2 regions of the Listeria sp. LM90SB2 genome follow, and region 2 is predicted to be linked to the other one. Evidence: a T-box and tRNA genes for the amino acid it is inferred to sense, from the RefSeq annotation. Region 2 holds a T-box; the other holds one or more tRNA genes.
The links. A T-box is a leader RNA that pairs with one kind of tRNA and senses whether it is charged. The one in region 2 lies ahead of glyQ (glycine--tRNA ligase subunit alpha), so its partner is inferred to be a tRNA-Gly.

Region 1 (14,858 bases), 500 kb from region 2:
GAACTATTAGAAGATTATCCAGATAAAAAGTGGTATTTAGCGACATTTTTAGGATTACTTGAAAAACAAGAAATCCCGTATAATTTAGTTGTCTATCGTTTGTTTGAAAATCAATTGCTTTATTTCCGGAGAAAACTCGCGCCTGAACTTGTGGAGCAAATTTTCGTCCGACTGGAAGCATGTGATGGGATAAATAAAGCGGCTCTGGCCGAATTATATAAGGAATGGAAATAAGGAGGAATTCAATTGTTAAAAGTAGTTTTTGTCTGTTTAGGGAATATTTGTCGTTCACCAATGGCTGAGGGGTTATTTCGGAAAGAAGTTGCAGAAGCTGGGTTAACGAATGAAATAAAAATTGATTCTGCTGCAACTGGTACTTGGAATTTAGGGAAACCGCCACACCGCGGGACGCAAGCTGTGTTGAAAAAGCATGGTGTTGATTATCAAGAGATGCGAGCTCGAAAAATTTCTGATGTTGATTTTAACGAAGCTGATTTTATTATAGGGATGGATCAGCAAAATTTAGCAGATTTAAATGCACTTAATAATAATCCAGATGTCATCGTTCGCTCGCTTATGTCCTTTGTGCCTGGTCAAGAGGATAAAGATATTCCAGACCCATATTATACAGGGGATTTTGATGAAACCGAACGCATGGTAACTGAGGGAGTAAAGGCCCTTTTAGCTTATATCACAAAAAAATAGTCTGTTTTTAGCCCTAATATGTTTAAAGACTGACCTCACGGGAATATATAAGAGTACAATCAAAAGTGCAGAAAGAGGTTTTTATACATGTTAGGAATTATTTGGGGAATCATCGTAGTTTTATTAGCAGTGTGGTTACTTGGAATTATTTTCCATATTGCGGGTGGATTAATTAATATCTTGTTAGTAATCGTTTTAATACTCGTTATTTGGAACTTAATTCAAATGGCTAGAAATAAACGGAAATAACCGAAAAAGAACGGTACGGCGCATTATCTTAATGCGCCGTACCGTTCTTTTATTTTTGATTTAAATGTTGTTTTTCTAAAAATGCTTTTAAGTCTAGACGGCTTGTTCTTCCAAGCCCACGCGCAATTTGTTCGGACCAACCTTCTACTCGTTTTCCTGCTGTTCTTTCGTCGTAGTAATTTTTTATTTGTTCATCATATTCAGTTAGAATAGTTGGGTTCATTTTTTGGTAGGTGTTTTCGTGGTATACCAAATCTTGAGGCAATCTCGGTTTCGCTTTTTCTTTGTTAGCAACCGGATAACCAATTGTCAAGCCGAATAATGGCATCGTATATGGTGGTAAATCAAGTATTTCCGCGATTTGTTCGACATCGTTACGAATCCCGCCAATAAAGCAAATGCCAAGTCCTAATGATTCTGCGGCAACGGCCATATTTTGTGCAGCAAGTGCGGCATCAATCACAGAAACAAGCCATTTTTCTGACGTTTCCAGTGCAGTTGTATCCACTTGATGTTCTTCTAAGATGGCGTGATGACGAGCTAAATCAGCAACGAAAATAAATAGTTGACCGGTTTGTACTGTATATGGTTGATTTCCTGCAATGGCTGAGATTTGTTCACGAACGCCTTTATCTGTTATTCCGATGATGGAGTATGCTTGAACAAAACTGGATGTAGATGCGGCTTGTGCACTCTTGATAAGTAAGGTCAACGCTTCTTCCGTTAAGTCCTTATCTTCAAATTTTCGCACTGAGTAATGTCCTAGAATAGCATCTATCGCCTGATTCATCCTAACTCCCCCTTAGTCTTGAAAAATTTTTCGATCGTAATTCGGTTCTTGTAAAAGTGCGCCAAAATTCTGCTGACGTAACGCTTCATAAGCTAAAATTGCCGCTGTGTTCGATAAATTCAACGAACGAATATGATCTGTCATTGGAATACGCAAACAATTTTCTTCATTCTTTTGTAAAAGCGCATCTGGCAATCCGGTCGTTTCTTTTCCAAAAACGAAGAAATAATCTTTGTTTGGGTCACTATAATCGATATCACTATAAACATGACGACCAAATTTGGTAATGTAGTAAAATTCTCCGCCTTCATTTTTCTCGAAGAATTCATCTAGAGAATCGTAATAGGAAAGTTTTACGTTATCCCAGTAATCAAGTCCAGCACGTTTTAACATTTTATCATCTGTCGAAAAACCAAGTGGACGGATTAAATGTAAGTAAGTATCCGTCCCGGCACATGTTCTGGAGATATTTCCGGTATTCGCTGGGATTTCTGGTTGATATAGTACGATATGGTTTGGCATTGCTTTTCACCTGGTTTCTATTAATTTGTTATGGCTGTTAATTCTTGTAATACTTGTTCATCTTGTTCGGTTTGAAGTGCTTGCTCGACAGCTTTTTCGGCATCGCTTCCACCGATTTTTCTTAGCGCCCAGCCAGCCGTTCCTCGAATGACTGGTCTTGGATCGTTTTGTAAACAGTCAATTAAGTCTGGTACAGCTGTTTTATCTTTATACCGCGCTAGAATAATGATGGCATTTCGCTGAATGGGCTTCTTCCCACGCCACGAACCCGCCATATCGCCAAATTGTTCTTTAAAAGCGCGATTGGAAATGTGTAATAGTGGTTTTAATTCTGGTCGAACAAGCTCTGGATCCGGCTCCATCTCATCATGAAAGTGGAAATCATGCCCACGATTATACGGACAAACTACCTGACAAGTATCACAACCATACAAACGATTATGCAACACTTCGCGATATTTTTCATCTAGAAAGTCTTTTGTTTGTGTCAAATAACTTAAACATATTTTCGGATTCATCTTCCCTTCACCCAGTAAGGAACCTGTCGGGCAGGCTTTCACACATTGATTGCAACTACCACACAAGTCGCTAGCCGGCGTATCTGGTTCGAATGGTATATTAGTTATCATTTCGCCTAAATAGACCCACGAGCCGTATTCTGGCGTTATGAGCAGCGTGTTTTTCCCGCGCCAGCCAATGCCCGCTCGTTCTGCTACAGCTACATCTGATAATTCCCCAGTATCCACCATTGATTTCATTCGTACATCTGGCAAACGTTCACTTAAAAAAGTTTCGAGTAGCGCTAATTTTTCTCGTAAAACGGTATGATAATCAATTCCCCAAGAAGCTCTGGCAAATACACCTCGTCTAGCTCCTTTTTTACTTATAGGTGCTTCTTTTAATTTAGACGGATAAGCAAGTGCAATGGCGATAATCGACTGCGGTTCCTTGAAAATAAGCTCTGGATAAACCCGTTCATCAATTACCGGATGTTCAAATCCTGTAAAAAGGTCCAGCGCTTCCGCTTCTAGTAATCGTTCTTTTAAAAATAAAAAAGGGTCTGCTGTTGTGAAACCAATTTTTTGAATACCTATTTCATGCGCATAAGCAATGAGTTCTTCTTTCAATGCGGCGTAATCTGATGTCGACTTCACTATCATCATCCCCTCTCTCCTTATTTTCAGGCAATAAAATAAACGCAATGCTTCGCTTAAAAAGGTCGAAACACTGCGTTGATAACAGGATTTATAAAAAAATATAAAGCGGGTGATGGGAATCGAACCCACGACAACAGCTTGGAAGGCTGTAGTTTTACCACTAAACTACACCCGCATAGTAAGTAGTTCTTAGTGTTTTAACAACTTTTATATAATACCATTCTATGTTAGTTTTGACAAGGCTTTTTCTGGAATTTCTTTGTAAAAAATAAATACCTCGTTTATTTCTAAATTTATTCACGTTTTTTTCATATTTGAACTCTAAAATAAAAGGTATTATCTTATGGAAAGAAGTGAAGAATATGAAGAAACGGATACAACATTTAGATTTTTATTTTGTTGGAATTATTGTTATTGCCATCTTTTTTAATTTTTATGGTATTTGGAATGATGATACGGTAAATCCTTATTATACAGCTGCTGTGACAAGTATGGTGCAAAATATTCATAATTTTTTCTACGGAGCTTTTGATCCTGCTGGTTTTATTACGGTAGATAAGCCACCTGTTGCACTTTGGTTGCAAGCGATCAGTGCCCTTATTTTCGGCATACATGGTTGGAGTGTTATCTTACCACAAGCGTTGGCTGGTGTTGGTTCGGTGATTTTGCTTTATGTGCTCGTCAAACCTAGATTTGGCGCATGGGCTGCAAGAATTACTGCTTTGATTATGGCGCTGACTCCTATTGCGGTAGCCGTGACGCGTACTAATAATATGGATGCTATTCTTGTATTTGTGTTATTACTAGCAACCTTTTTCCTTTTTAAAGCTGTTCATCGTGCAAAAATCGGCTGGCTTTTACTTTCTTTTGCGTTGATTGGTGTCGGTTTTAATGTAAAAATGCTCCAAGCTTTCATGGTCGTGCCCGCATTTTTGCTCTTCTATTTTATTGCTACAAAACTAAGTTGGAGAAAAAAGCTAGTTCAATTAGTAATCGCACTTGTCTTAATGCTAGGTGTCTCTGTTTCTTGGGCAGTCGTAGTTGATCAAACAGCTGCTTCAGAGCGACCTTATATCGGTAGTAGTCAAACCAATTCGGTGCTTGAGTTGGCATTTGGCTATAATGGTATGGAACGGCTTCTTGGTCAAGAAACTGGAACAGGTAGTAATGGTAATGTGGAAATGGGGACTCCTCCTAGCACTAACTCAACAGATTCAAGTAACGCAACCCCACCGACTCCTCCAAGTGGAAGTATGCAGGACGGTGCTAACGGCGGAACTCCTCCTCAAGGAAATAATGGCGCTCCTCCAACTGGAGCTCCCAGTAATGCGGCAAACGGCGGCGGGAATGGATCAAAAATGACTGGTAGCACAGGCATGTTTGGAACAGGGAACGCTGGACCACTTCGTCTATTCCAAACCGCACTTGGTGATCAAATTAGTTGGTTCTTACCACTTGCTATTATCGGTATGCTAGCCATTTTCCTGGTGTATCGAAATGAAAATAAACGAATTTACCAATTGACCTCCAGACAAAAGGAAATAGTTTTCTGGGCAGCTTGGCTTATCCCTGTCGCCGGATTCTTTAGTATCGCTGGCTTTTTCCATCATTATTATTTGATTATGCTAGCTCCGCCAATTGCTTTACTTAGTGGCGTAGGTCTAGTGGCGCTCTTTCGGTTATACCAAGACAAAGAGAATTGGCAAAGGTTCCTGCTACCTGCTGCAGTTACGCTAACTGGAGGTCTACAAGCATTCTTTGTTGCTGCTTACTTGCCTGTTTTAGCGGTAGTTATTGGTATTGCTGCACTAATTACGTCTATTATCTTAATTGTACTTAGACCACAACCTTCCAAACTCACCGCGAAAATAACAGCGCTCGCTTTAGCGATTTTGCTCATTGCTCCAACATATTGGTCTTTAACACCTATTTTATATGGTGGGAATAGTTCCTTACCCGAAGCTGGACCACAATTAAAACAATCTAGTGGTGGTGGATTCGCCGATGCATCTGTTGATAGTGATTTAATTAGCTATTTACAGAAAAACAATACCGGAGAAACCTACTTATTTGGGACAACAGATGCAACAACAGCAGGTCCTTATATTATTAAAACGAAAGAAGCTGTTATGGCACTTGGTGGTTTCAATGGAACAGATCCAACTCTAACTGTAAAACAATTAAAACAAATGATTCAAGCCGGTGAAATAAAATATTTCTATCTCCCATCAAATAGTAAAGCTTCTGACTCAGATGTGGTAAAATGGATTCAAGAAAACGGTACAGAAATTGATAGTTCGAAGTGGAGTAGCTCCGGTTCTACGGATGATGACACCACTTCTAGCGCTTCTTTTAATATGCAAGGTGGCGCTCAAGGAATGAATGGCACTGGTACAGGAACACTATATCAATTAAAATAAAGAAGAAATGTTAAAATCCTGGTTAAAATACTAGGATTTTAACTATATTCAAGCTGTTTTATTAGCGCTTTATCATTTTGATGTGAGAAAATAAGTATGTTGTTAAAGACTACTGGAGGCTTGCTTATGACATTTTGGCAGGATATGATGAATTTCTTTTCTTATGATAATTTAATGTACTGGCTAAGTGAGTATCGGAATTTAGGTCCACTTTTAGCTTTTCTCTTACCTTTTATTGAAGCGTTTTTACCATTTTTACCATTTATAGTTTTCGTTGTAGTGAACGTAAATGCATACGGACTACTTGGTGGTTTTTTAATTTCGGTGACAGCAGCAATTGCTGGTAGTTTGTGCGTATTTTTGTTAGCACGGAAATTTGGTCAAACTCGTTTTTTACGTTTTATTTCGGGCCATAAACAAATTAAACGAGTAATGGAATGGATTGATAGACATGGTTTTAGTCCGATTTTCATTTTACTTGTAATGCCATTTACCCCATCTTCGGCGGTAAATATTGTTGCAGGTCTCTCTAAAATAAAAGTATATCAATTTATATTAGCGCTTGTAGGTGGCAAACTAATCAAAGTCTTCGCCATTAGCTATATTGGCTATGACTTTGTCGACTTGATTCACCAGCCGCTCAAACTGGCTATATTAGCTGTTTCTGTCGTTATTTTATGGTTTGTTGGAAAACGGCTGGAACATTGGATGTCAGGAAAAAATCTCAAATAAAAAAATGGAAAGCACGCGGGATGCGTACTTTCCATTTTTTTAATAAAGTAAATCTAAAAATTCATCTTTCGTAATGTTACCAAAGTATTCTTTTACGTCTATATCTGCTAAAGCCTCGTCCAATGCTTCGCGCTTATAAGTTGTATTGACTAATTTCTCCTCAATATCCGCCACATTTTTTACGCCGAAGAAGTCTCCGAAAATCTTGATATCTGTAATAATCCCTTTTTGTACATTTAAGCGAACATCGACTGCTCCTACTGGAAAACGTTTTGTTCGTGTTAAATCGAATTTTGGAGATTTTCCGTAGTTCCAGTCCCAATTACCATAACGTTTAGCAGAGATTTCGTGGATTTTTTCCCAATCTGCAGCAGTTAATTTATATTCTTTTACATCTTCTACTTTTTCAACATTGAAAATATAAAGTAATAGCAAATCGCGAAACTCTTCCGTTGTCATTTCTTGATCCATGAAATCAGAAATATTCGCTACACGACTACGAACAGACTTAATTCCTTTTGATTCGATTTTATCTTTACGTGGTTTTAGCGATGCAGCAACATTATCTAGGTTCAAATCATACATTAATGTCCCGTGTGAGAACATTTTCCCTTTCGTTGCAAATTGCGCATTTCCAGAAACTTTAAAACCATCAATCAATAAGTCGTTACGCCCTTTTAGTTCCGCATTGACGCCTAAACGTTTCAGCGCTTCCACGATTGGTTGCGTGAATTTCGCAAAATTATGGAAAGACTCGCCATCATCTTCCGTGATAAAACTGAAATTTAAGTTTCCTTCATCATGATAAACAGCGCCGCCGCCAGAAAGTCTGCGCACAACGATGACATCATTTTTCTCCACATACTCTGTATCAATTTCTTCTACTGTATTTTGGTTGCGTCCAATGATAATCGATGGCTTATTAATATAAAATAACAGCACAGGCTCATCTAGATTTAATTCAGTTAAAATAAATTCCTCCACCGCTAAATTAATACGAGGATCTTTCTCATTATTATTATCTATAAAGTACATACTCCTACCCCTTTTCTTCTATATTAAAATGTTTTCGTGAATCCTTTTGAAGCGAGTGCAATTTCTCCTTTGTAAATAGCCGCTGCTTCTTGTTTTAGAACTTCTAAATCGCCAACTTCGGGTAAATGACTGAGGAGTAATGATTTCACATTGGCTTCTTTGGCAATTTTTGCAACTTCCGTGCTAGCCATATGCACTTTTGTTTTTCCGGCTAGGTCATGGAAAAAATTGGTGTCTGTTACTAATAAATCTGCCCCCTCTGAAAAAGGGATAAAACTATCTTGATAAGCGCTATCTGCGGTGTATACGAAAACTTTGTCACCTGCTTCTATTCTCATAGCATAGCAAGGTACCGGATGGATCGTCTTTAAGAAAGTTACTTTAAACGGTCCGATTTCAAGTCTATCATCTGGTTTATATTCGATTGCTTTTGTTACATTTGCCATTTCTAAATAAGAATAACCGCGTTCATCTTCTTTATGTCCATATATCGGCAATACTGGCGGTTTTTCCTTTTTTTGTGATAATAGGCGAATGTGCTGCAAAATCCCTACATCTGCTACATGGTCTGGATGGTAATGAGAAATTATTGCCGCATCAATATCATCAGGATCAATATAGTTTTGCATAATAGAAACAGCACTTGCGCCAACATCAATTAATAGCTTAAATCCAGCTTCTTCCAGCAAATAACTAGATGTGCCTTCATTTGCTAATGGATAGCCACCCCAATGTCCAAAAACGGTTAGTTTCATCACTGCACTTCCTTTCTCAAAATAAACCTCCTTTATATGATACAACATTTATAATAAAAGGAGAAATTATCCAGAAAAAAAGACAGCTTAGAAAATCCGCTGTCTTTTCTCATTATTTACTAGGGAAATATTTATTCTCTAGTTCTTTTGTTAGCTTTTCCGTTTTTTCTAGTTCACCAACCGCGACAAACCGTTTTGTTGTTTCAGTTGGTTTATCACATGTAATAAGTGTAATTCTAGCGTCTTTCGTATCGTCAATCACACTTACTTCTGTTTCATCAATCGTTTTTGTTTCCGTAACAGTGTATTCGTATAAATTCTCAAGATCTGTTAGATAAATCTTGTCGCCTTTTTTGACTTTCATTATAGGACCAAACAACATAGATTCATCACGCATATGGTGACCTGCCAGCGGATAGTTACCCTTACCCATGACTTGATCAGAACGCATGGTTGTTGCACCCGCCAGTAAATTAGCTGTATTTGTTCCTTTGAAAACTAAGAGGTTAACGTCTACAGATGGAACTGCGATAGAACCAACGACTGCATCTTTGTCGTAATTTGCTGCTCCTTTAATAACAGATGTCATAGAGGGTAGCTGAACACTTTCAAAATCAAATGTAGCGTCTTTTTCATTATTTTTCTTTATATCTGATGCTTTATATTGCTCGATTGTTTCATGACCACTCATGTATTTCACAATGCCGTTTTTGATGAATGGGGAAAAAATTAATAGTAGCCCAATGATTAAAATAATTATTGCAATTGTTTTCTTTAACATATAATTCCTCCTTGTAACTATTTCATTATATAGTAGCTCTTCTTATGAAGCAAAGAAAATCAGTGTCTGGATAAAACTATTTTCTCTACCTGTGACAAAATTGTAAATTCACTTCCAAATATCGGTAAGAATCCGACTTTTTCGTTGAGCTGAAATATATGGGCTGCCTTTAACAGTAAATCTGAGTGGAAAATGAGTTGCAATTCCTTTGTTTGGCACCCCTATTCGATTAGTTGCTTCTATTAAATGCGGCAATTTTGCCTCTTCTAACCAAATGTTACTATCAAAAAGAGTTTTCCCGTAATCTTGCATACTTAATCCTAAAGCTTGCGTTAATTTTCCGGGGCCATTGGTAAGTTCGTAACCAGTTTTTCCGTGACGATTTTGTACCATTTGTTGTTTAGCTTGTTCGTCAGGTTCGATGGCTCGTATTAGAATGGCTTCTGGGATTCCTTTTGGCATGGTTATAAAATTAAGCAACACTTGGCGATGCATTTGGTACATGTAGATTCTTCCCGGCGATGAAAACATGACTTCTGTTCGTTTCGTTCGGAGGTTTTGAAAACTATGTGCAGCCATATCTGTTGCCCCGAGGTACGCTTCTGTTTCCACTATTAGCCCAGATAGAATTCCCTCATCCGTTTGATGTACTAGACGCATACCCAAGATATCTCTCGCTAATTCGATTGTTGTCTTATCTTCAAAAAATTCTTTCGTAATAATCGCTTCCATTTCATACCTCAATGTTTTCTTTTTATTCTAGCAGAATTCTATTCCAAATGGTTCTTTTTTGACTAGTTATATCAGCCTATTTCCCCTAAAATCCTACTTCAGACGTATAGGTTATAACTTGCCTTTTATTAATCTTGTGTTAGAATTATGTTAAAGTGGGTGCTGTATGAAAATGTTTCTTGTTACATAATACAGCTTCTTTTTTTCATTTCAAAATAACAATTAAAACGAGTAAATAGTGTGTAGGAGAGGTGTTTCATGAAGGATTGGAAAATAAAAATCCAAACGTTTTTAAGCAAGAATTATGGATTTTTTGTTCTAGCCGTCATTCTTTATTGGCTAAAAACGTATATTGCATATCAACTTGAATTTAAACTTGGCATAGAAAATCTGATGCAGCAAATTTTGCTGTTCATTAATCCATTAAGTGGGGCCATTTTCTTTATGGGTCTTGCGCTCTTTGCTAAGGGACGTCGTTCATTCATTTGGATTATCGTCATTGACTTTTTAATGAGTTTTATTCTTTACGCAAATATTGTATATTATCGATTCTTTAGTGATTTCATTACACTTCCGAATCTAAACGCAAAACAAATGCAAAACATGGGCGACATGGGAAGTAGTATCACAGCGTTACTCAGCTGGCACGATATTATTTACTTCGCGGATATTATCATTTTAATTGCACTACTTGCTTTCCGCTTTGTAAAACCAAACAAAACAGCCCGTATTCGTGCAAGAAAAGTAGTTGGGGTTCTGACGCTTGGTATCGCAATGTTCTTTGGAAACTTGGGACTTGCAGAAATTGATCGTCCACAACTTCTAACAAGAACGTTTGATAGAAATTATATTGTTAAATATCTTGGTATGACTAACTATCAAATCTATGACGCAGTGAAAAGTACCGAATCATCCACACAGCGTGCACTTGCTGATAGTAGTGATGTTACAGAAGTCTTAAACTATACCAAATCCAAATATGCCGCGCCAAATCCGGAATATTTTGGTAAAGCAAAAGGCAAAAACGTCATTTATATCCATTTAGAGAGTTTCCAACAATTCCTAGTAAATTACAAATTAAATGGAGAAGAAGTAACGCCGTTTATTAACTCTTTCTTTAAAGACCAAAATACACTAAGCTTTACAAACTTCTTCCACCAAACAGGTCAAGGTAAAACAGCTGACTCCGAAATGTTACTTGAGAACTCGCTTTACGGCTTGCCTCAAGGTTCTGCCTTTACAACTAAAGGGCAAAACACTTATGAATCTGCATCTGCTATTTTAGGCCAACAAGGCTATACAAGTGCTGTATTCCACGGTAACTATAAGAGCTTCTGGAATCGTGATGAAATTTATAAACAATTTGGTTACGATAATTTCTTTGATGCTAGTTACTACGATATGAACGAAGCAGATGTTTCTAACTACGGACTTAAAGATAAACCATTCTTTAAGGAATCCGAAGAATATCTATCGTCATTACAACAACCGTTCTACACGAAATTTATTACGCTTACGAACCACTTCCCTTATCCAATTGATGAGAAAGATGCTTCGATTGCTCCGGCAACAACAGGCGATTCATCTGTAGATACGTATTTCCAAACAGCTCGTTATTTAGACGAATCTGTGAAGAGCTTTGTTGATTACTTGAAGAAATCTGGTCTTTACGATAACTCTGTCATTATCATGTACGGTGACCATTATGGTATTTCCGACAACCATGAAGAAGCAATGACAAAAATTCTTGGTAAAGATTACAACACTTTTGAAAATGCCCAAGCGCAGCGTGTTCCTTTAATGATTCACGTTCCTGGTGTTCAAGGTGGCGTTCAAGAACAATACGGTGGTCAAGTTGACTTACTTCCGACATTACTTCACTTACTTGGTGTTGATAATAAAGAGTACTTACAATTTGGTACAGATTTACTTTCTAAAGACCATAAACAACTTGTTCCATTCCGAAATGGTGATTATATAACTCCTACCTATTCAATGATTGGTGGTAACATGTATAATCAACAAACTGGGGAACCAATTGCTACGGAAACAAAAGAAATGAAAGAAACAAAAGAAAAAGTAGCAAAAGAATTAGAGCTTTCAGATTCTGTACTACAAGGTGACTTGTTACGTTTCTATGCTCCTGATGGTTTCAAAAAAGTGGATCCAAGTAAATACAATTACAATAAGAAAAAATCAACTGATTCATCCGATAAATGAGAAAAAGAGTCCAGAATATCTGGACTCTTTTTTACTTACCTAAACCTCTCATAATATACGCCACCGTATCATCAATTTCTTTGGCATCATCCCACTCCACGTCGGGCATCACGACAAACCTTGTTAGCATAAATCCGACAATATTCGTGATAAGAGCGCGCATAATCGTGCTGTTCGGCATATCAACAATTTCCCCGCGCTCTTTATAATAATCAATCATTTGATCAAATTGCCCTTTGACATGTGTCATAAAAATTTCTGAAAACTGTATTCTTAACTCATCGTGATAAAACAGTTCCATAAAGTAAATTTTGATGACCTTACCATTCTCTTTGGCAAAATCAAAGCGATTAACGATGATTTCCCGAATGAATGACTGAAAATCTGGATACTCACTTTCAAACACTTCTTTGACAAAGCTTTGTGCCAAAAATGGTATCACACCACCGATAAGCGTTGGCATGGTAATCGCCATTAGTAAATCTTTTTTCGTTTTATAGTGTCTAAAAATGGTGCCTTCTGCGACCCCAGCTTTTTTAGCAATTTCATTCGTTGAAGTTCCGGCATAGCCTTTTTCTGCAAACAGTTCGATGGAAGCAGCGACAATTCGGCGCTGCTTTTCACTCATCTTTGTTTCTTTTTCCGTTAAATCAAGCATTTGACGGATAATGTCTCCTTCTGCATCCACGTCTTATCTCCTCCTGTTTCATTTAAACTTTGCGGTATTTTTTCAAAGCAAAAATATTTAATATAACAAATACGAGCACAAATCCTAGTAAAATGTAGAAATCAGTTGCAAACGAAGCGAATCCTTCTCCTTTTACCATAATGGATGTTAGTGCATTTGCGCCGTAGTAAAGCGGCATAATATGGGCAATCCACACGAGCCAATCTGCCATGCCATCGAGCGGGAAAATCCCACAAAATAAGACTTGTGGCACAATAACGATAGGAATAAATTGAACGATTTGAAATTCATTATTTGCGAAAGTAGAAAGTAAAATTCCTAGCGCTAGAGAAACCATGCCGAGTGTTAATGTAATAAGTAACACATAGAATAAGGAGCCGTTTTGCATCATGCCAAGTACTTGGATGGAGAAAACTGCGACTAAGATAGACTGTAGTAACGCGAAAATACCAAAACCTATTAAATACCCTAATTCAAGTTCGATACGTTTAATTGGGGTTGCCATAAGTCTTTCAAGCGTGCCTGTTGTTCGTTCTCTCAAGAAAGAAATACCGGCAATCAGAAATACGAAAAAGAATACGAAAAAGCCAATGAAAATCGGGCTGATTGTGTCGAAAAAGGTAGTACCTTTATCTCCGTATACGTAGTTTGTTGAGATGCTGAGCTTTTCTGGGCTTTGTGTGAGTGAAGGAATGGTGTTTGGATCAATACCAGCTTTAGCAAGTGACTCACCGGTTGCTTTCGCTTGCTTTTTCACTTGTGCCTGTTGCTCCGTCATCATTGCTTTTTGTAGTTTTAATCCGATTTCCTTACTCAAGCTTGGTTCACTATTTTCATAGGTGACTTCGAGTTTTTCACCGTTTTGTTTAAAAAAAGCGTCGAGGTTGGCATCTTTAATTTTAGCGGTTACATCGGTATTTTCCGAGTAAGTTTTGATGGTTAAATCATTTGCTTTCAGTTCTTTTACCATGGAGTCAGAAAGCCCGCTTACACCAACAACTGGCTTCACTGTGTCACCTTCGAATAAATAAGTGAGCAGTGTGATAAGTAAAAGTGGCGCAAGAAACATTAGGGCAAGCGTCCGTTTATCACGGCGAAATTGGTTAATGATGCGTTTGACAATGGCAAATATTCGCATTAGTGCTTCCCTCCAAACTCTAAAAAGGCATCTTCTAGCTTACCAGATGACGTTTTACTTGAGAGCTCTTGTGGGGTCCCTACAGCGATTATTTGCCCATTTCTGATCATGGCAAGTCTATCACATTTTTCGGCTTCATCCATCACGTGTGTCGTCACAAGGATACATTTACCGTTCGCTTTTAGATCGCCTAGCTCTGCCCAAATCGTTTTTCTTAGTTCTGGATCAATACCGACTGTTGGCTCATCTAAAATTAGGACATCTGGGTCAGCAAGGACAGAAATGGCCAGAGACAGCCTGCGTTTCATCCCTCCTGAATAATTGTTCACCTTTTTAGTTAAATCTTGTTGTAAATTAACTAAAGTAGCTGCATAATTCATTCGGTCTTTTTTGGCTGCACCTTTGATGGAATATAGTGAAGCGAAAAAATCCAAGTTTTCTTTGGCTGTTAAATCCGTATAAAGTGCGTCTGATTGGGCCATGTAACCAATTTTGCTAATGACTGGTAAATTTGGCATTGCTTTTCCTAAAACCTCAGTTGTGCCATTCGTTGCCTTTTCCATTCCGATGATGGTTTTCACGAGTGTTGTTTTTCCTGCACCGGATGGCCCTATTAAGCCAAATATCTCGCCCTTTTCTATTTCGAGAGTCATATTGGTTAAGATTTGTTTCTTTCCAATTTTCACATCTAAATTAGAAACTTTAATCGCTATTTCTGACATTGCTTTCCCTCCCTTTTTCAAATGAGTGATTACTCACTTTCTATTGTACTCGGATTTTCTCCAATGTAAAGAAAAAACCGAATGCATCAAGAAGTTTCCTTCTATCTGCATTCGGTTATTTGCGTAAATAAATGTCTGAAATGAGATGATCTGTGCCTTTTTGAAGCACTAAGTCGGCTCGATATTTTGTTTTCTCAATGTTTTCTTTTAAG
Region 2 (14,858 bases):
GATGTAAAAGATATCGGTTTTGTTTACTTTGAACATCATGATGTAGTCAGACACCCACTCGTTGCTGAAATTATTAAAGCTTATGAAGGGAAACAAAATTAGAGAGGAGACAAAGATGTGAAACTAGCCAAGAAATGGAGAGATTGGTACATCGAAAGTGGAAAGAAATACCTTTTTCCGCTGCTCCTTGTTTGCTTTGCAGTTGTAGCTTATTTTCTCGTTTGCCAAATGACGAAACCGGAATCTTACAATGTTAAACTATTCCAGGTGGCTGAAAAAACAATTCGTTCACCTCAAACGGTGGAAGATACAGAAAAAACAAAAGAAGAAAGAACCAAAGCAAGCGATGCTGTAGAAGATGTGTATGTCTACAATCGCGAAACTGGTCAAAACCGAGTAGCACTTATCCAAAGTTTATTTGCCTATGTAAATGAAGTAAACGCAGAAGCGCAAGAAAAAGATACCAAGAATAAAGAGAAAGCAAAAAAAGAGAATAAGCCTGCTCCTGCGCCAACATCAACTGAAGATAAATTAAAAAACTTAAAAGACAAATTATCTAGTAACGTATCTGAAAAAATAACTTCTAACATATCTGACGAAGTTTTCACTACTTTAATCGAAGCGAAAAGTAAAGATTTTAATGTCATGGAAGACGTGGTTACAACAGAAGTTGAAAAATCCATGGAAAATAAAATCCGAGATGAAAACTTGAATTCTGTAAAAATTAGAGCTCGTGATGATATTGAACTTTCAGCGATACCCGCTTACTACAAAAATGTCTCAAAAGCCTTAGTTTCCTATGCTATCGTACCGAATGAAGTTTACGATGAAGAGCAGACCGATGCACGACGTAAAGAAGCTGCGCAATCCGTTGTTCCTGTGAAAATCTTACAAGGGCAAGTTATTGTTCAAGAAGGCCAAATTGTAGATAGAGAAACATATCGTCAGCTAAAAATGCTACATTTACTTGATCAAAAAATGCCTGTAAAACAATACGCTGGATTTGCGATTTTCATTATTGCTTTAGCAGCAATTCTATTCCTTTACACGAAAAAACAAACACAACCTAAAGCGAAAAAAATGCAGACGATGCTTATTTTTTCTTCGGTTTATCTTGTTTCTTTGTTTATGTTATTAATTATTTTATTTTTAGAAACGCAAAATATCGCGAATATTGCTTTCTTATTCCCAGCCGCCTTTGCCCCGATGATACTCAAAATTTTACTCAATGAGAAATATGCCTTTTTAAGCGTCATTTTTATTGCTGTAACTAGTTTGTTAACATTTCAAAATGATGCTACAAGCGGCATAACTATTTTTATTTTATTGAGTGGCGCGACGAGTGTTGTTGTGTTACGCGATTATAGTAGACGTTCGGCTATTATGTTGTCTGGGTTTATGGTTGGTTTAATTAATATGGTTTATGTGTTACTTTTATTATTAATAAATAACAGCACACTGTTGCAAGTTTCTACACTAATGGCCATTGGATATGCCTTTTTAGGTGGATTTGGCGCATTTATTCTCGGAGTAGGAGTTATTCCGTTATTCGAAACGATTTTTGGATTGTTAACAACGAGTCGTTTGGTCGAATTAGCTAATCCAAACCATCCATTATTGAAGAAAATATTAATGAAAGCTCCTGGTACGTATCATCATAGTATGATGGTAGCTAACTTAGCAGAAGCATGCGCTGACAAAATTGGTGCCAATAGTTTACTTGTTCGTGTTGGCTGTTTTTATCATGATATAGGAAAAACATTAAGACCACCTTATTTTGTGGAAAATCAATTGCAAGGAATAAATCCGCACGATAGACTGACACCAGAACAAAGTCGTGATATAATTCTTTCGCATACAAAAGACGGAGCAGAGATTTTAAAAGAAAATCATATGCCACAACCAATTATTGATATCGCACTCCAACATCACGGGACGACACTGCTTAAATATTTCTATTTTAAAGCGAAAGAAACAAATCCAGATGTGAAAGAGGCGGATTATCGTTACAGTGGTCCAAAGCCACAAACGAAAGAAATCGCCATTATCAATATATCGGATAGTGTTGAAGCGGCAGTTCGTTCTTCCACAGAGCCAACCATGGCAAAAATAACAGAAATTATTGACGGAATCATTAAAGATCGTTTCCTTGATGGGCAATTTACAGAATGTGATATTACAATACAAGAAATTAAAATCATTCGTGACACCTTAATCGCCACATTAAATGGAATATATCATCAACGAATTCAATATCCTGATGACAAAGATTGAAATAGGAGGACAAAAGATGACGGTCTTAGAAATTGATTTACTTGACGAAACCAAGAATTTACTTGATGAAGATAAACAGCTAGTTGAAAATATTTTACAATTTGCGGCTGAGTATTTAAAAATCGAACAAGGGACAGAGCTGTCACTCACCTTTACAACGAATGAAGGTATTCGTGAGATTAACCGAGAATATCGGGATAAAGATCAAGCAACCGATGTTATTTCGTTCGCGCTAGAAGAAATGGGCGACGGGGAAACGGAGATTGATTGGGGCGAATTTGATCTTGAAACGCCTCGTATGCTTGGCGATATAATTATTTCGACTGAAAAAGCAGAAGAGCAAGCCAAAGATTACGGACATACAAAAGCAAGAGAATTAGGTTTCTTAGCAGTTCATGGATTGCTGCACTTGCTTGGGTATGATCATATGGAGCCTGACGAAGAGAAAATCATGTTTGGCTTACAAAAAGAAGTGTTGGATGCTTATGGACTTGAAAGATAGAAAATACAAACGTAGTAAAAATTATGCAGAATCTTTTCATCATGCTTTTACTGGACTAAAAACTGCTTTTTTAGAAGAACGTAATATGAGATTTCATACTTTCGCAGCGCTTGCTGTTGTCATCTGTGGCTTTTTCTTTCATGTAACTAAATCTGAGTGGATTTTATTAATCCTTTCTATTTTTGGTGTGTTAACGCTAGAGATGGTGAACACAGCGATTGAACGAGCGGTAGATGTGGCGACAGAACAATACATTGATGAGGCGAAAAAAGCGAAGGATGTAGCTGCCGGAGCGGTACTGTTAGCAGCAATTGTAGCAAGTTTTATTGGACTGATTATATTCATACCATACTTTTGCCAGATGTTTTTATAAAAAGAAGGGATTGTGACTTGGTAAATGAAAGAAAATAATTTTATCTCACTCGCTAAACAAGCAAGAGAATTTGCGTATGTTCCTTACTCGAAATTTCCAGTAGGAGCAGCTCTTGTTACGAAAGATGACGAGGTTGTACTTGGCTGTAATATCGAGAATGCATCATTCGGTTTAACAAACTGCGCAGAACGGACAGCTATTTTTAAAGCTGTATCAGAAGGAAAACGAGATTTTAAACAGTTAGTTGTCGTAGCGGATACAGACGGTCCAGTTTCGCCGTGTGGGGCATGCAGACAAGTCATCAGTGAATTTTGTGCGCCAGATATGCCAGTAATATTAACAAACTTAACAGGGAAAACAGCGACGGTAACGGTGAAAGAACTTTTACCAGGCGCATTCACATCGGAGGATATGTTATGAGTGAACCATTTAAATCAGGATTTGTAGCTATAGTTGGGCGGCCTAACGTTGGGAAATCAACTTTATTAAATCACATCATTGGCCAAAAAATTGCCATTATGAGTGATAAAGCTCAAACAACAAGAAATAAAGTACAAGGTGTTTATACAACAGATGAATCACAAATTATTTTTATTGATACACCAGGTATACATAAACCAAAGCATAAATTAGGCGATTTCATGGTGAAGATTGCGCTAAATACGTTCCAAGAAGTAGACTTAATTTATTTCGTAATCGACGCATCTACCGGATTTGGACGCGGAGATGAATTTATTATTGAAAAACTTAAAAACGTACAAACACCTGTTTTTCTTTTGATTAATAAGATTGATTTAATTGCTCCAGAAGATTTATTCAAGTTAATTGAACAGTACCGCGATTTGATGGACTTTGATGAGATTATTCCTATTTCAGCACTTCAAGGAAATAACGTGCCTAACTTACTAGAACAAACGAATGCTAACTTAGAAATCGGACCAATGTATTATCCAAAAGATCAAATCACGGACCATCCTGAGCGTTTCATCATCTCGGAGTTAATTCGTGAACAGGTTTTACAATTAACACGAGAAGAAGTTCCACATTCTGTAGCAGTGGTTATTGAAGGAATTGAAAAAAACCCTAAAACAGAAAAACTTACAATCAATGCTACAATTATTGTAGAAAGAAGCACGCAAAAAGGAATTATTATTGGTAAACAAGGTCAAATGCTAAAACAAATTGGTATGCGTGCTAGAAAAGAAATTGAACGCTTACTCGGCTCCAAAGTCTTCTTAGAAATTTGGGTAAAAGTTCAAAAAAACTGGCGCGATAAAGAGCATTATTTGCAAGATTACGGTTTCGACCGCGAAGAGTATTAAAAAAGCATCTGGCGCACAATTGGGTTTGTGCGCCAGATGCTTTTAATTATTCTTTATTTGTAGTCCAGCTATAGTTATCATATTCTACATCATATGGTCCAAGGTTATACACTTCATAGTAAAGCGTTAATTCTTTTGTCTCCCCTGGTTGAATTTCTCCAGCAAAACCTTCTTCCGTAATTTGTTGGCCATAATCATCGTCTGCATTATCATAAAGCGCAATGTCTTCGGAATAGAAGCTTATTGGATCAGAACTTGTATTTGCGTATTTCACTTTTACTTTATAAATATCATAGCCTTCCTTCATTTGGGTCAGCTCAGGTTTATAAATGGTAACTGTGCTATTATTTTCTATCTCAACAGATTCTCCGTAACTTACGTCTATGTAGTCGTCATAGTAATCTTCATCATAGTCTTCTGCATAATCATTTGTAGATGGTTCATTGCTCGAATTGTAATTATGAATAGAAAGTGGATTATTAAATCCTTCAAATAATTTAATCGTTGTTATATTAAGTCCAGCTGCTAATACTAAAAAGCCGATTCCCACGGATAATCCCGCAACAATAATGCCCGCCCATTTCTCTTTTCTTACAATAAGCAAAATAATTCCCACAACAACTCCTATGAATGTGAGTATAAATAAGCTGACTAATAATATAAGTAACATACCCAAAGTAAAAAATCCTCTCTGACTTACCGTTTTCTCTATTTTACAATAGGCATCCGTGGAAAGATAGCAAAAAATATAAAAAGACATAATCATTAAGAAAATGTTATAATAAGACGTGTAAAAAGGGAGGCTTACCACATGGAGAAATGCGAAGGAATCGTGATACGGCAAACGAGTTACCGTGAATCAGATAAAATTGTCCGAATGTATACACGTGAATTCGGGAAGATTGGTGTGGTGGCTCGTGGGGCAAAAAAAACGAAAAGCAGATTAGCTGCAGTAACTCAATTATTTACGAATGGTTATTTTACTTTCTTTGGTAGCAATGGCCTTGGTACGCTTCAGCAAGGGGAAGTCATAGAAAATTTTTCTTCTATTCAGCAAGATATTTTTATGACTGCTTATGCGACTTATGTTTGCGAATTGCTTGATAAAGCCACTGAAGAACGCCAACCGAATCCATATCTATATGAATTAACTTTTCAAATTTTGCGAGATATAAATGAAGGATATGATCCGCAAATTCTCACTCAAATTTTTGAAATGAAAATGTTACCGGTGCTTGGTCTTTACCCAACAATGGATAAGTGCGCCATTTGTGGTGAAACAACAGGTCATTTTGATTTTTCAACAAGTAGTAATGGCATTATCTGTCATCGTTGCTTTGAGAAAGACCGTTACAGAATGCATTTGCCAGAAAATGTCGTAAAATTGCTGCGTTTGTTTTTCATCTTCCAATTAGATAGACTAGGAAACATCGATGTGAAGCCAGAAACGAAAGAATGGCTTCAAAAAGCAATTGATACATACTACGATGAATACTCTGGTTTGTATTTAAAAAGCAGGAAATTTTTGCGCGAAATGGACAAATGGGAAAATATGTTAAAAAAAGATAGCGATGATTGACTTTTTAGCAAAAATACAGTATCTTTTAATATATCAACTAATAGGTACGTTGAAGGAAAATAGTAACAAAAAGCTCTATTTTTAGCGAGTCCGGGTTTGGTGTGAGCCGGATATTTAACTTTTTGTGAAGGCGTTCTGGAGTACAGCGAAATCAAGGTGGGAATTGTTTTAATTCCAAATAGGGTGGAACCGCGAGCTAACTCTCGTCCCTATATGCTTTAAATCAGCATATAGGGACGAGAGTTTTTATATTGGCTGAATTATTTTTGGAGGTGGAAGCAATGAATTTACAAACAATGATTAGAACATTACAAGATTATTGGTCCGAACAAGGTTGTATTATGTTGCAATCGTATGATGTGGAAAAAGGTGCTGGCACAATGAGTCCGTATACTTTCTTAAAAGCAATTGGTCCAGAGCCGTGGAAAGCGGGTTACGTAGAGCCGTCGCGTCGTCCTGCTGATGGTCGTTACGGAGAAAATCCAAACAGATTATTCCAACATCACCAATTTCAAGTAGTGATGAAGCCTTCTCCTGACAATATTCAAGAGCTTTACCTAGGTTCTTTAGAAAAATTAGGTATCAATCCGTTAGAACATGATATCCGTTTTGTAGAGGATAACTGGGAGAATCCATCTCTTGGTTGTGCGGGCCTTGGTTGGGAAGTATGGTTAGATGGAATGGAAATCACACAATTCACTTATTTCCAACAAGTAGGTGGCTTAGAATGTTTCCCTGTTACTTCCGAAATCACTTACGGTGTGGAACGTTTAGCAAGCTATATTCAAGATAAAGAGAATGTATTTGATTTAGAATGGACAGAAGGTATTAGCTACCGTGATATTTTCTTCCAAGCAGAATTCGAAAACTCGACATATGCTTTTGAAACTTCGAATACAGATATGCTGTTGACACTTTTTGACACATATGAAAGAGAAGCCACTCGCCAAATGCAAGACGGCCTTGTTTTCCCAGCATATGATTACGTATTGAAATGTTCGCATACGTTTAACTTACTAGATGCTCGCGGCGTTGTTTCAGTAACTGAACGCGCACAGTATATCGGTCGTATCAGAAACTTAGCAAGACGTATCGCCAAAACATTTTATGAATCACGAGAAAAACTTGGCTTCCCATTAGTCAAAGAAGAGGGAGGAAAACGTCATGAGTAAAGACTTTTTATTAGAAATTGGTTTAGAAGAAATGCCAGCAAAATATGTGACTAGCTCTGTACTACAACTGGAAAAACGAGTAACTGATTGGTTAAAAGACAACCAAATCGAATTTAAAGAAATTAAAACTTATTCTACACCAAGACGTTTAACTGTCCTAGTAGAAGAAATGGCTGAAGAACAAGCTAATCGTGTGGAAGAAGCAAAAGGCCCTGCAAAAAAAATCGCTCTAGACGACGAAGGCAACTGGTCAAAAGCAGCATTAGGGTTTGCAAAAAGTCAAAAAGTTGCGCCAGAAGATTTAACTTTCCGCGAAATTAAAGGTGTTGAATATATTTATATTAAAAAAGAAGTAATCGGCGAAAAAACAACGGCGTTACTTCCAAGCTTAGAAAAAGTAGTAACAAGTATGACTTTCCCAGTAAGTATGCACTGGGGTAGTAATGATTTACGTTATATTCGTCCAATCAAATGGCTTATCGCAATGTTTGGCGAAGAAATTATTCCATTTGAAATCACTGGTGTCTCAACTAGTAATACATCCCGTGGACATCGTTTCTTAGGAAAAACAGCTACAATCAACCAACCGAGCGACTATCCAAATGCATTATTAGAACAATTTGTCGTTGTTAATGCTAGTGAACGCAAACAGGCTATTGTAGAACAATTACGTGAACTAGAAACGATGGAAAATTGGCAAATCAGAGAAGATGACGACTTATTAGAAGAAGTAACTAATCTTGTCGAATATCCAACTGTACTAGCAGGTAATTTTGAAAAAGAATATCTGGAACTACCCGAAGAAGTTTTAATTACGACGATGAAAGAACACCAACGTTACTTCCCAGTTTTCAGCCAAGAAGGAGAATTGTTGCCTCATTTTGTAACCGTTCGTAATGGTAACCATGAAAATCTAGATACAGTGGCACGAGGAAACGAAAAAGTACTACGCGCTCGTTTGTCAGATGCTGATTTCTTCTATCAAGAAGATTTAAAAATAACCATTGATGAAGCAGTTGCTAAATTACAAAATATCGTTTTCCATGAAAAATTAGGCACTTTGACAGAAAAAATGAAACGAGTGCAAAAAGTGGCATTAATGCTTGCTGATTATTTAAATTGGCAAGAAGAAGATAAACAAGATATTATCCGCTTAACAAATATTTATAAATTTGATTTAGTAACCAATATCGTTGGTGAATTCCCTGAACTACAAGGTTTAATGGGCGAAAAATATGCATTGTTGCAAGGCGAAAAACCAGCAATCGCAACAGCTATTCGTGAACATTATTTACCAAGCTCAGCAGAAGGCGATTTACCACAAACAGACTTAGGTTCACTTATCGCTATTGCAGATAAATTAGAAACATTAATTGGCTTCTTCTGTGTAAATATTGCACCAACAGGCTCTGCTGATCCATTTGGTTTACGTCGTAGTGCTTTTGGAGCGGTGCGTATTATCCAAGCAAATGGTTGGGACATTCCAATGCTTGAAGTGGTTTCTCGTATTGTGGATATGGAGCGTGCAGAAGGGGCTACAGAACTACCAAGTTCAGATGTAATAAAAGAAGTGCAGACTTTCCTAAAAAATCGTTTGCGTGTTATTTTACAAGGCCATCATATTCGCCATGATATTATTGACGCTGTTATCGGCGGCGATCCTAATATGATTCCTCAATTGATTGATCGTGCTCAAATATTGAATAAGCATGCGGACGCAGAGTGGTTCCGCCCAACTATCGAAGCCTTAACACGAGTAGTTAATATTTCTAAAAAATACGAAGATGGCGTAGAAGTGGATCCGAGCCTATTTGAAAATGAATACGAGCAAGCCCTATTTGATAAATTAGAAAAACTAAAATTTGATTTTGCTGGTTTAAAAATTGTTGACAGACTAAAAGCATTTGCAGATTTACGTACAACAATTGATGCATATTTCGATAACACGCTAGTTATGACTGATAATGATGAATTGAAAAATAATCGTCTTGCACTATTATTCGAACTTGCAAGCTTTATTAAAGAGTTTGCTCAAATGGATGAAATTAATGTAAAATAAAAGGAAGATTTTGAGCAAAGAGGAGGAAGTATGTATGACTCAACCAGCCGTATACGTGGTTTCCGATTCAACAGGAGAAACGGCCGAACTAGTGACAAGAGCAGCACTAAGTCAATTTGGTCAAACACCGAAATTTATCCATCGTTTTCACCACGTCGATTCTTCTCATATGATTGAAGAAATTGTTGACTTAGTGGCAGTGAACAATGGCATAATCGTGCACACCATTGTACTCGAAAGCGTCCGTGAAGAGCTTAATAAAACTGCTCAAGCTTTCGGCGTACCGATAATTGACTTATTTGGGCCGCTTTTAAATCAGTTAGAAGAAACCTACAAAATCAAACCACTTTCTGAACCTGGCCGCGTTCGTTCTATGGATGAAGCTTATTTCAATAAAGTAGCCGCAATCGAATTTGCCGTAGAGAATGACGACGGCCGTAATCCAAGAGGTATTTTACAAGCGGATTATGTTTTAATCGGTATTTCAAGAACTTCAAAAACTCCTTTATCGCAATATTTGGCGCTTAAAGGATTAAAAATCGTCAATATTCCAATCGTTCCAGAAGCACAAATCCCAGATGAACTTTTTGAAATTGACCCTAAAAAAATAATTGGTCTAAAAATTAGTAAACAAAAATTAACGAAGATTAGACAAGAGCGTTTAATTTCGATTGGTTTACCTGGTGCCGGTACTTATGCAAGTAATCAACGAATTGATGAAGAATTAGCGATTTTTAATAAACTAGCCAGTAAATTAAATTGTTTCGTGTTAGATGTGACTAATAAAGCCATTGAAGAGACTGCAAACGAGATTTTAATCCATATTGGTGAAATTGTTGATGAAAATTTAGAATTATAAGAAGGACTTTTGCTTTTTATGGCGAATATATATATTATACGGGGAAAACTGCTTGTAAAAATTAGTTACTTCCCGTATAATCTAAATTCGCGTGTGAAAAAGCCAAATCTACGAATAATATTAAAAAAACGGGTTAAAAACTCGTTTTTTAACTTGCCTTCATAGATTTTAAGAGAGGATGGAATATGTGCCAAAAATTTTAGTTGATGCCGATGCTTGCCCGGTAAAAGCAGAAATAAAACAAGTCGCCGAACATTTTCAGTTAGACGTTATTTTTGTGGCTTCTTTTAACCATTACTCTGTAAATACAAACGGAGAAAATTGGATTTTTGTGGATACTGGAAAAGAATCAGCGGATATGCGAATGATGAATTTAGCCAAAAAAGGCGATATTATCGTAACACAAGATATTGGCCTAGCTAGTATTCTACTTGCAAAGGGCACATTTGTCTTTTCTAATCGCGGCGAACTTTACCGAGAAGAAGAAATGTCATTAATGTTAGATATTCGCTATAGACATGCCAAGGACAGGCAACAAGGTAAATATAGCAAAGGTCCAAAAGCAATGAGCGATCAAGATCGTTCTCTTTTCAAAGACCGATTGACGACATTTTTGCAAAATAAGTAAATAGGAGTTGACTGTCAAAATGGCGCGGATTCCTGAAGAAGTAATTGATCAAGTCCGGAATCAAGCGGATATAGTCGATATTATCGGTAATTATGTTCAGTTAAAAAAACAAGGACGTAATTATTCTGGCTTATGTCCTTTCCACGGTGAAAAAACGCCATCCTTTTCTGTCTCACCAGAAAAACAGATGTTCCATTGTTTTGGTTGTGGTAAGGGAGGGAATGTTTTTTCTTTTCTAATGGAGCATGACGGACTCACTTTTGTTGAATCGGTAAAAAAAGTGGCAGACATGAGTCATTTAGATGTGGCTATCGAGCTCCCTGAAGAACGAGATACAAGTAATTTGCCAAAAGAAACTTCTGAAACAGCAAAAATGGTGGAAATGCACCAGCTTACTGCCAAACTTTACCATTATATTTTAATGGAAACTGAAGAAGGTACAGCAGCATTAACTTATTTAAAAGAGCGTGGTATGTCTGAACAGATGATGACCACTTTCCAAATTGGTTTTGCCCCTAATCACCATGCAACAATTACTGCTTTTCTAGAAAAACGTGGCATGGATTTACAATTAGCTGGCAGGGCTGGACTTTTGTCCGAACGTGATGATGGGCAAATGGTGGATCGTTTTCGTAATCGGATTATGTTTCCAATTACGAATGATCGTGGACAAATTATTGCCTTTTCTGGCCGCTTATTTGATCGTGATGATGGTCCTAAGTATTTAAATAGCCCTGAAACACCTGTTTTCAATAAAAGACGAATATTGTTTCATTTTTCAGAAGCAAGACAAGCTATTAGAAAACAAGAAGAAATTACGCTCATGGAAGGATTTATGGATGTTATTTCCGCAGAAGAAGCAGGTGTTCAAAATGCGGTAGCTTCGATGGGGACAAGCTTAACGGAAGAACATGCAGATTTAATTAAACGGCTTACTAACCGGGCGATTATTTGTTATGACGGTGACAGAGCCGGAATTGAAGCAGCCTATAAGGCGGGCACACTTCTAGTTGAACGGAATCGTTTAGATGTTTTTGTTTTGCAACTTCCAGCTGGAAAAGATCCCGATGACTTTATTCGAGCAAGTGGTCCAGAAAAATTCAAAGAAGTTTATAAGCAACAACGAATGACTTGGACAGCTTTTAAAATTCATTATTTACGTAGAGAACGTAATTTACAGAATGAGACAGATCAAATTGGTTATATTGATGATTGTTTACGCGAAATTGCGAAACTAGATCAAGCCGTCGAACGCGAATTATACTTAAAACAACTAGCAGATGAATTTGAATTAACGATAGAAACATTAAAACAACAACTACAGCAATCACTAAAAAATAGTCAGAAATCACGACAAATGGCTAGTTATAATGAACCACCAATAGATGATTCTTTTATGGGAATGATGCCTCAAGAAGAAACAGAAATGCTATTTTCTTTCGAGCAACCAACCCAAAAACTATCTGCCCATACAACCTCAGAGCAACAACTCATGAAAGCAATGATGGAGAGCCGAGATAATTTTCTTTTAATTAAGCAACTTCTTGGTGACACTACGTTTTATCATGATAATTACAAAGCGCTTTATACCTATCTAATTGGTTATTTTGCAGAAGGTAATGATGCAGATCCAACGAAATTTATGGATAGTGTTCCTGATGCTACAATGAAAGGACTTATCAGTAGCCTCGAAATGGTTATTAGTCCGGACGAACAAGGGAAAACCCAGTTTGAAGACTATATTAGAAGTCTAAAGCGGTTTAAATTAGAACAAAAGAAAAAAGAACTTGAGCAAGAGCTAGCGACTTTAAATCGTGAAAATGACAAAGATAACGAAATTCGTGTCATGCTCGAAATCGTCCAACTCAACCGTCAGTTAAACAGCGGCCAATTGGATTAATAACGTTTTAAAACCGCTAAATGATGGTATTATTACCTAAGAGAAGCCTTTTAATAAGGTTAGCGGCATTTTGGAAGGAGGAATACAGGCAGTTATGAGTGATAAAACAAAAAACACAAAACCAGTTGCTGAACTAAGTGTTGAGCAAGTAAAAGAAGCCCTGATAGAAGAAGGTAAGAAAAAGGGGATTTTAACTTATGCAAAAATCGCTGCCAGATTAGCTCCATTCACTTTGGATTCCGATCAAATGGATGAGTATTTAGAACATGTTGGTGAAGCAGGAATTGAAGTTTCTGACGATGCAGATGATGAGGATCCGGATGAAACAGAACTAGTAAAAGAAGAAACCGAATCCTTTGATTTAACAGATATGAGTGTACCACCAGGCGTAAAAATTAATGACCCTGTTCGCATGTATCTGAAAGAAATTGGTCGAGTAGACTTACTTACAGCGGATGAAGAAATTGCCTTAGCAAAACGTATCGAAGCTGGCGACATTGAAGCCAAAGGACGTCTTGCAGAAGCCAACCTGCGCCTTGTTGTAAGTATTGCAAAACGTTATGTTGGTCGCGGTATGTTATTCCTTGATTTAATTCAAGAAGGTAACATGGGACTAATGAAAGCCGTTGAGAAATTCGACTTCAATAAAGGATTTAAATTCAGTACTTATGCAACGTGGTGGATTCGTCAAGCGATAACCCGTGCGATTGCGGACCAAGCAAGAACTATCCGTATTCCGGTGCATATGGTTGAAACAATCAACAAACTAATCCGTGTACAACGTTCCTTATTGCAAGACTTAGGTCGTGATCCTTCACCAGAAGAAATTGGTGAAGAAATGGACTTACCAACTGAAAAAGTTCGGGAAATCCTTAAAATCGCACAAGAGCCAGTTTCCCTTGAAACACCAATTGGTGAAGAAGACGATTCACATCTAGGCGATTTTATCGAAGACCAAGATGCAACTTCACCGTCCGATCACGCAGCATACGAATTACTAAAAGAACAATTAGAAGATGTGCTTGATACATTAACTGACCGTGAAGAAAATGTACTTCGCTTACGTTTTGGTCTAGATGATGGTCGTACGCGCACTTTAGAAGAAGTTGGTCGTGTATTTGGTGTAACTCGTGAACGGATTCGTCAAATTGAAGCCAAAGCTTTACGTAAATTACGTCATCCGAGCCGCAGCAAACAACTAAAAGACTTCCTGGAATAAAGCACAACCGGGCAGGAGGACAAACCGTTCTCCTGCCTTTTTAATGAAAATGAAAGTAGGGAACCAAATGAACGAAGAGCAATTATCGAAGCGACTCGAAAAAGTGGCTTCTTACATAACAAAAAATGAACGAATCGCAGACATCGGAAGCGATCATGCTTATTTACCTTGTTTTGCAGTTAAAAATCAAACGGCTTCGTTCGCTATTGCTGGCGAAGTGGTTGATGGACCTTTTCAATCTGCACAAAAACAAGTTCGTTCTTCTGGCTTAACAGAACAAATTGACGTTAGAAAAGGGAACGGTTTAGCTGTTATCGAAAAAAAGGATGCGATTGATACAATTGTGATTGCAGGCATGGGTGGCACGTTGATACGTACTATTTTAGAGGAAGGTGCAGCAAAATTAGCCGGTGTAACCAAACTAATTTTACAACCTAATATTGCAGCCTGGCAATTAAGAGAGTGGTCCGAACAAAACAATTGGCTTATTACTTCTGAAGCAATTTTACGCGAAGATAATAAAGTTTATGAAATCATGGTGTTAGCTCCGTCTGAAAAACCAGTTACTTGGACTAAGCAAGAAATATTTTTCGGACCATGCTTATTAAAAGAACAAAGCGCCATTTTCAAAAGCAAGTGGCGCCATGAAGCAAATACATGGCAAAATATTATTCAGACTATTTCTAACAACCAACCAGTTTCAACAGAAAACCAAGCGAAAATTCGTGAATTAGAACATAAAATCGCATTAGTAGAGGATGTGCTAAAATGAAAGTCGCAAATGGCTATGAATACACAGCAATAATGGAAAAAATCGCACCCAAAAAACTTGCAATGGAAGGCGATCCTATTGGTTTGCAAGTAGGAGATTTATCGAGAAAAGTAAGAAAAATCATGTTTACCTTAGATGTATTGGAAGAAGTTGTTGATGAAGCTATTGAGAAAAAAGTTGATTTAATTATTGCTCACCA

Region 1: it has a tRNA-Gly gene. The T-box ahead of glyQ (glycine--tRNA ligase subunit alpha) is inferred to sense a tRNA for this amino acid. The anticodon was not compared.

The regions. Positions count from the first base shown of each region.
Region 1 covers NZ_CP046449.1:978,037-992,894, reverse strand. The annotation lists gene GL301_RS04855 (SMI1/KNR4 family protein) at 1-234, shown strand, start outside; gene GL301_RS04850 (low molecular weight protein-tyrosine-phosphatase) at 247-705, shown strand; gene GL301_RS04845 (lmo0937 family membrane protein) at 793-954, shown strand; gene nfsA (oxygen-insensitive NADPH nitroreductase) at 1,004-1,744, opposite strand; gene trmL (tRNA (uridine(34)/cytosine(34)/5-carboxymethylaminomethyluridine(34)-2'-O)-methyltransferase TrmL) at 1,757-2,266, opposite strand; gene queG (tRNA epoxyqueuosine(34) reductase QueG) at 2,287-3,426, opposite strand; tRNA gene GL301_RS04825 (tRNA-Gly) at 3,528-3,598, opposite strand; gene GL301_RS04820 (ArnT family glycosyltransferase) at 3,786-5,843, shown strand; gene GL301_RS04815 (TVP38/TMEM64 family protein) at 5,970-6,575, shown strand; gene lplA1 (lipoate protein ligase LplA1) at 6,615-7,610, opposite strand; gene GL301_RS04805 (MBL fold metallo-hydrolase) at 7,634-8,365, opposite strand; gene GL301_RS04800 (class A sortase) at 8,478-9,146, opposite strand; gene GL301_RS04795 (DNA-3-methyladenine glycosylase) at 9,255-9,878, opposite strand; gene ltaS (lipoteichoic acid synthase LtaS) at 10,137-12,098, shown strand; gene GL301_RS04785 (TetR/AcrR family transcriptional regulator) at 12,130-12,786, opposite strand; gene GL301_RS04780 (ABC transporter permease) at 12,809-13,924, opposite strand; gene GL301_RS04775 (ABC transporter ATP-binding protein) at 13,924-14,646, opposite strand; gene coaA (type I pantothenate kinase) at 14,762-14,858, opposite strand, start outside.
Region 2 covers NZ_CP046449.1:1,482,198-1,497,055, reverse strand. The annotation lists gene GL301_RS07445 (PhoH family protein) at 1-102, shown strand, start outside; gene pgpH (cyclic-di-AMP phosphodiesterase PgpH) at 118-2,274, shown strand; gene ybeY (rRNA maturation RNase YbeY) at 2,291-2,776, shown strand; gene GL301_RS07430 (diacylglycerol kinase family protein) at 2,754-3,149, shown strand; gene GL301_RS07425 (cytidine deaminase) at 3,174-3,569, shown strand; gene era (GTPase Era) at 3,566-4,471, shown strand; gene GL301_RS07415 (DUF4352 domain-containing protein) at 4,518-5,147, opposite strand; gene recO (DNA repair protein RecO) at 5,283-6,050, shown strand; T-box leader at 6,091-6,264, shown strand; gene glyQ (glycine--tRNA ligase subunit alpha) at 6,332-7,222, shown strand; gene glyS (glycine--tRNA ligase subunit beta) at 7,215-9,281, shown strand; gene GL301_RS07395 (pyruvate, water dikinase regulatory protein) at 9,316-10,140, shown strand; gene GL301_RS07390 (YaiI/YqxD family protein) at 10,328-10,768, shown strand; gene dnaG (DNA primase) at 10,788-12,668, shown strand; gene rpoD (RNA polymerase sigma factor RpoD) at 12,763-13,887, shown strand; gene GL301_RS07375 (tRNA (adenine(22)-N(1))-methyltransferase) at 13,955-14,659, shown strand; gene GL301_RS07370 (Nif3-like dinuclear metal center hexameric protein) at 14,656-14,858, shown strand, end outside.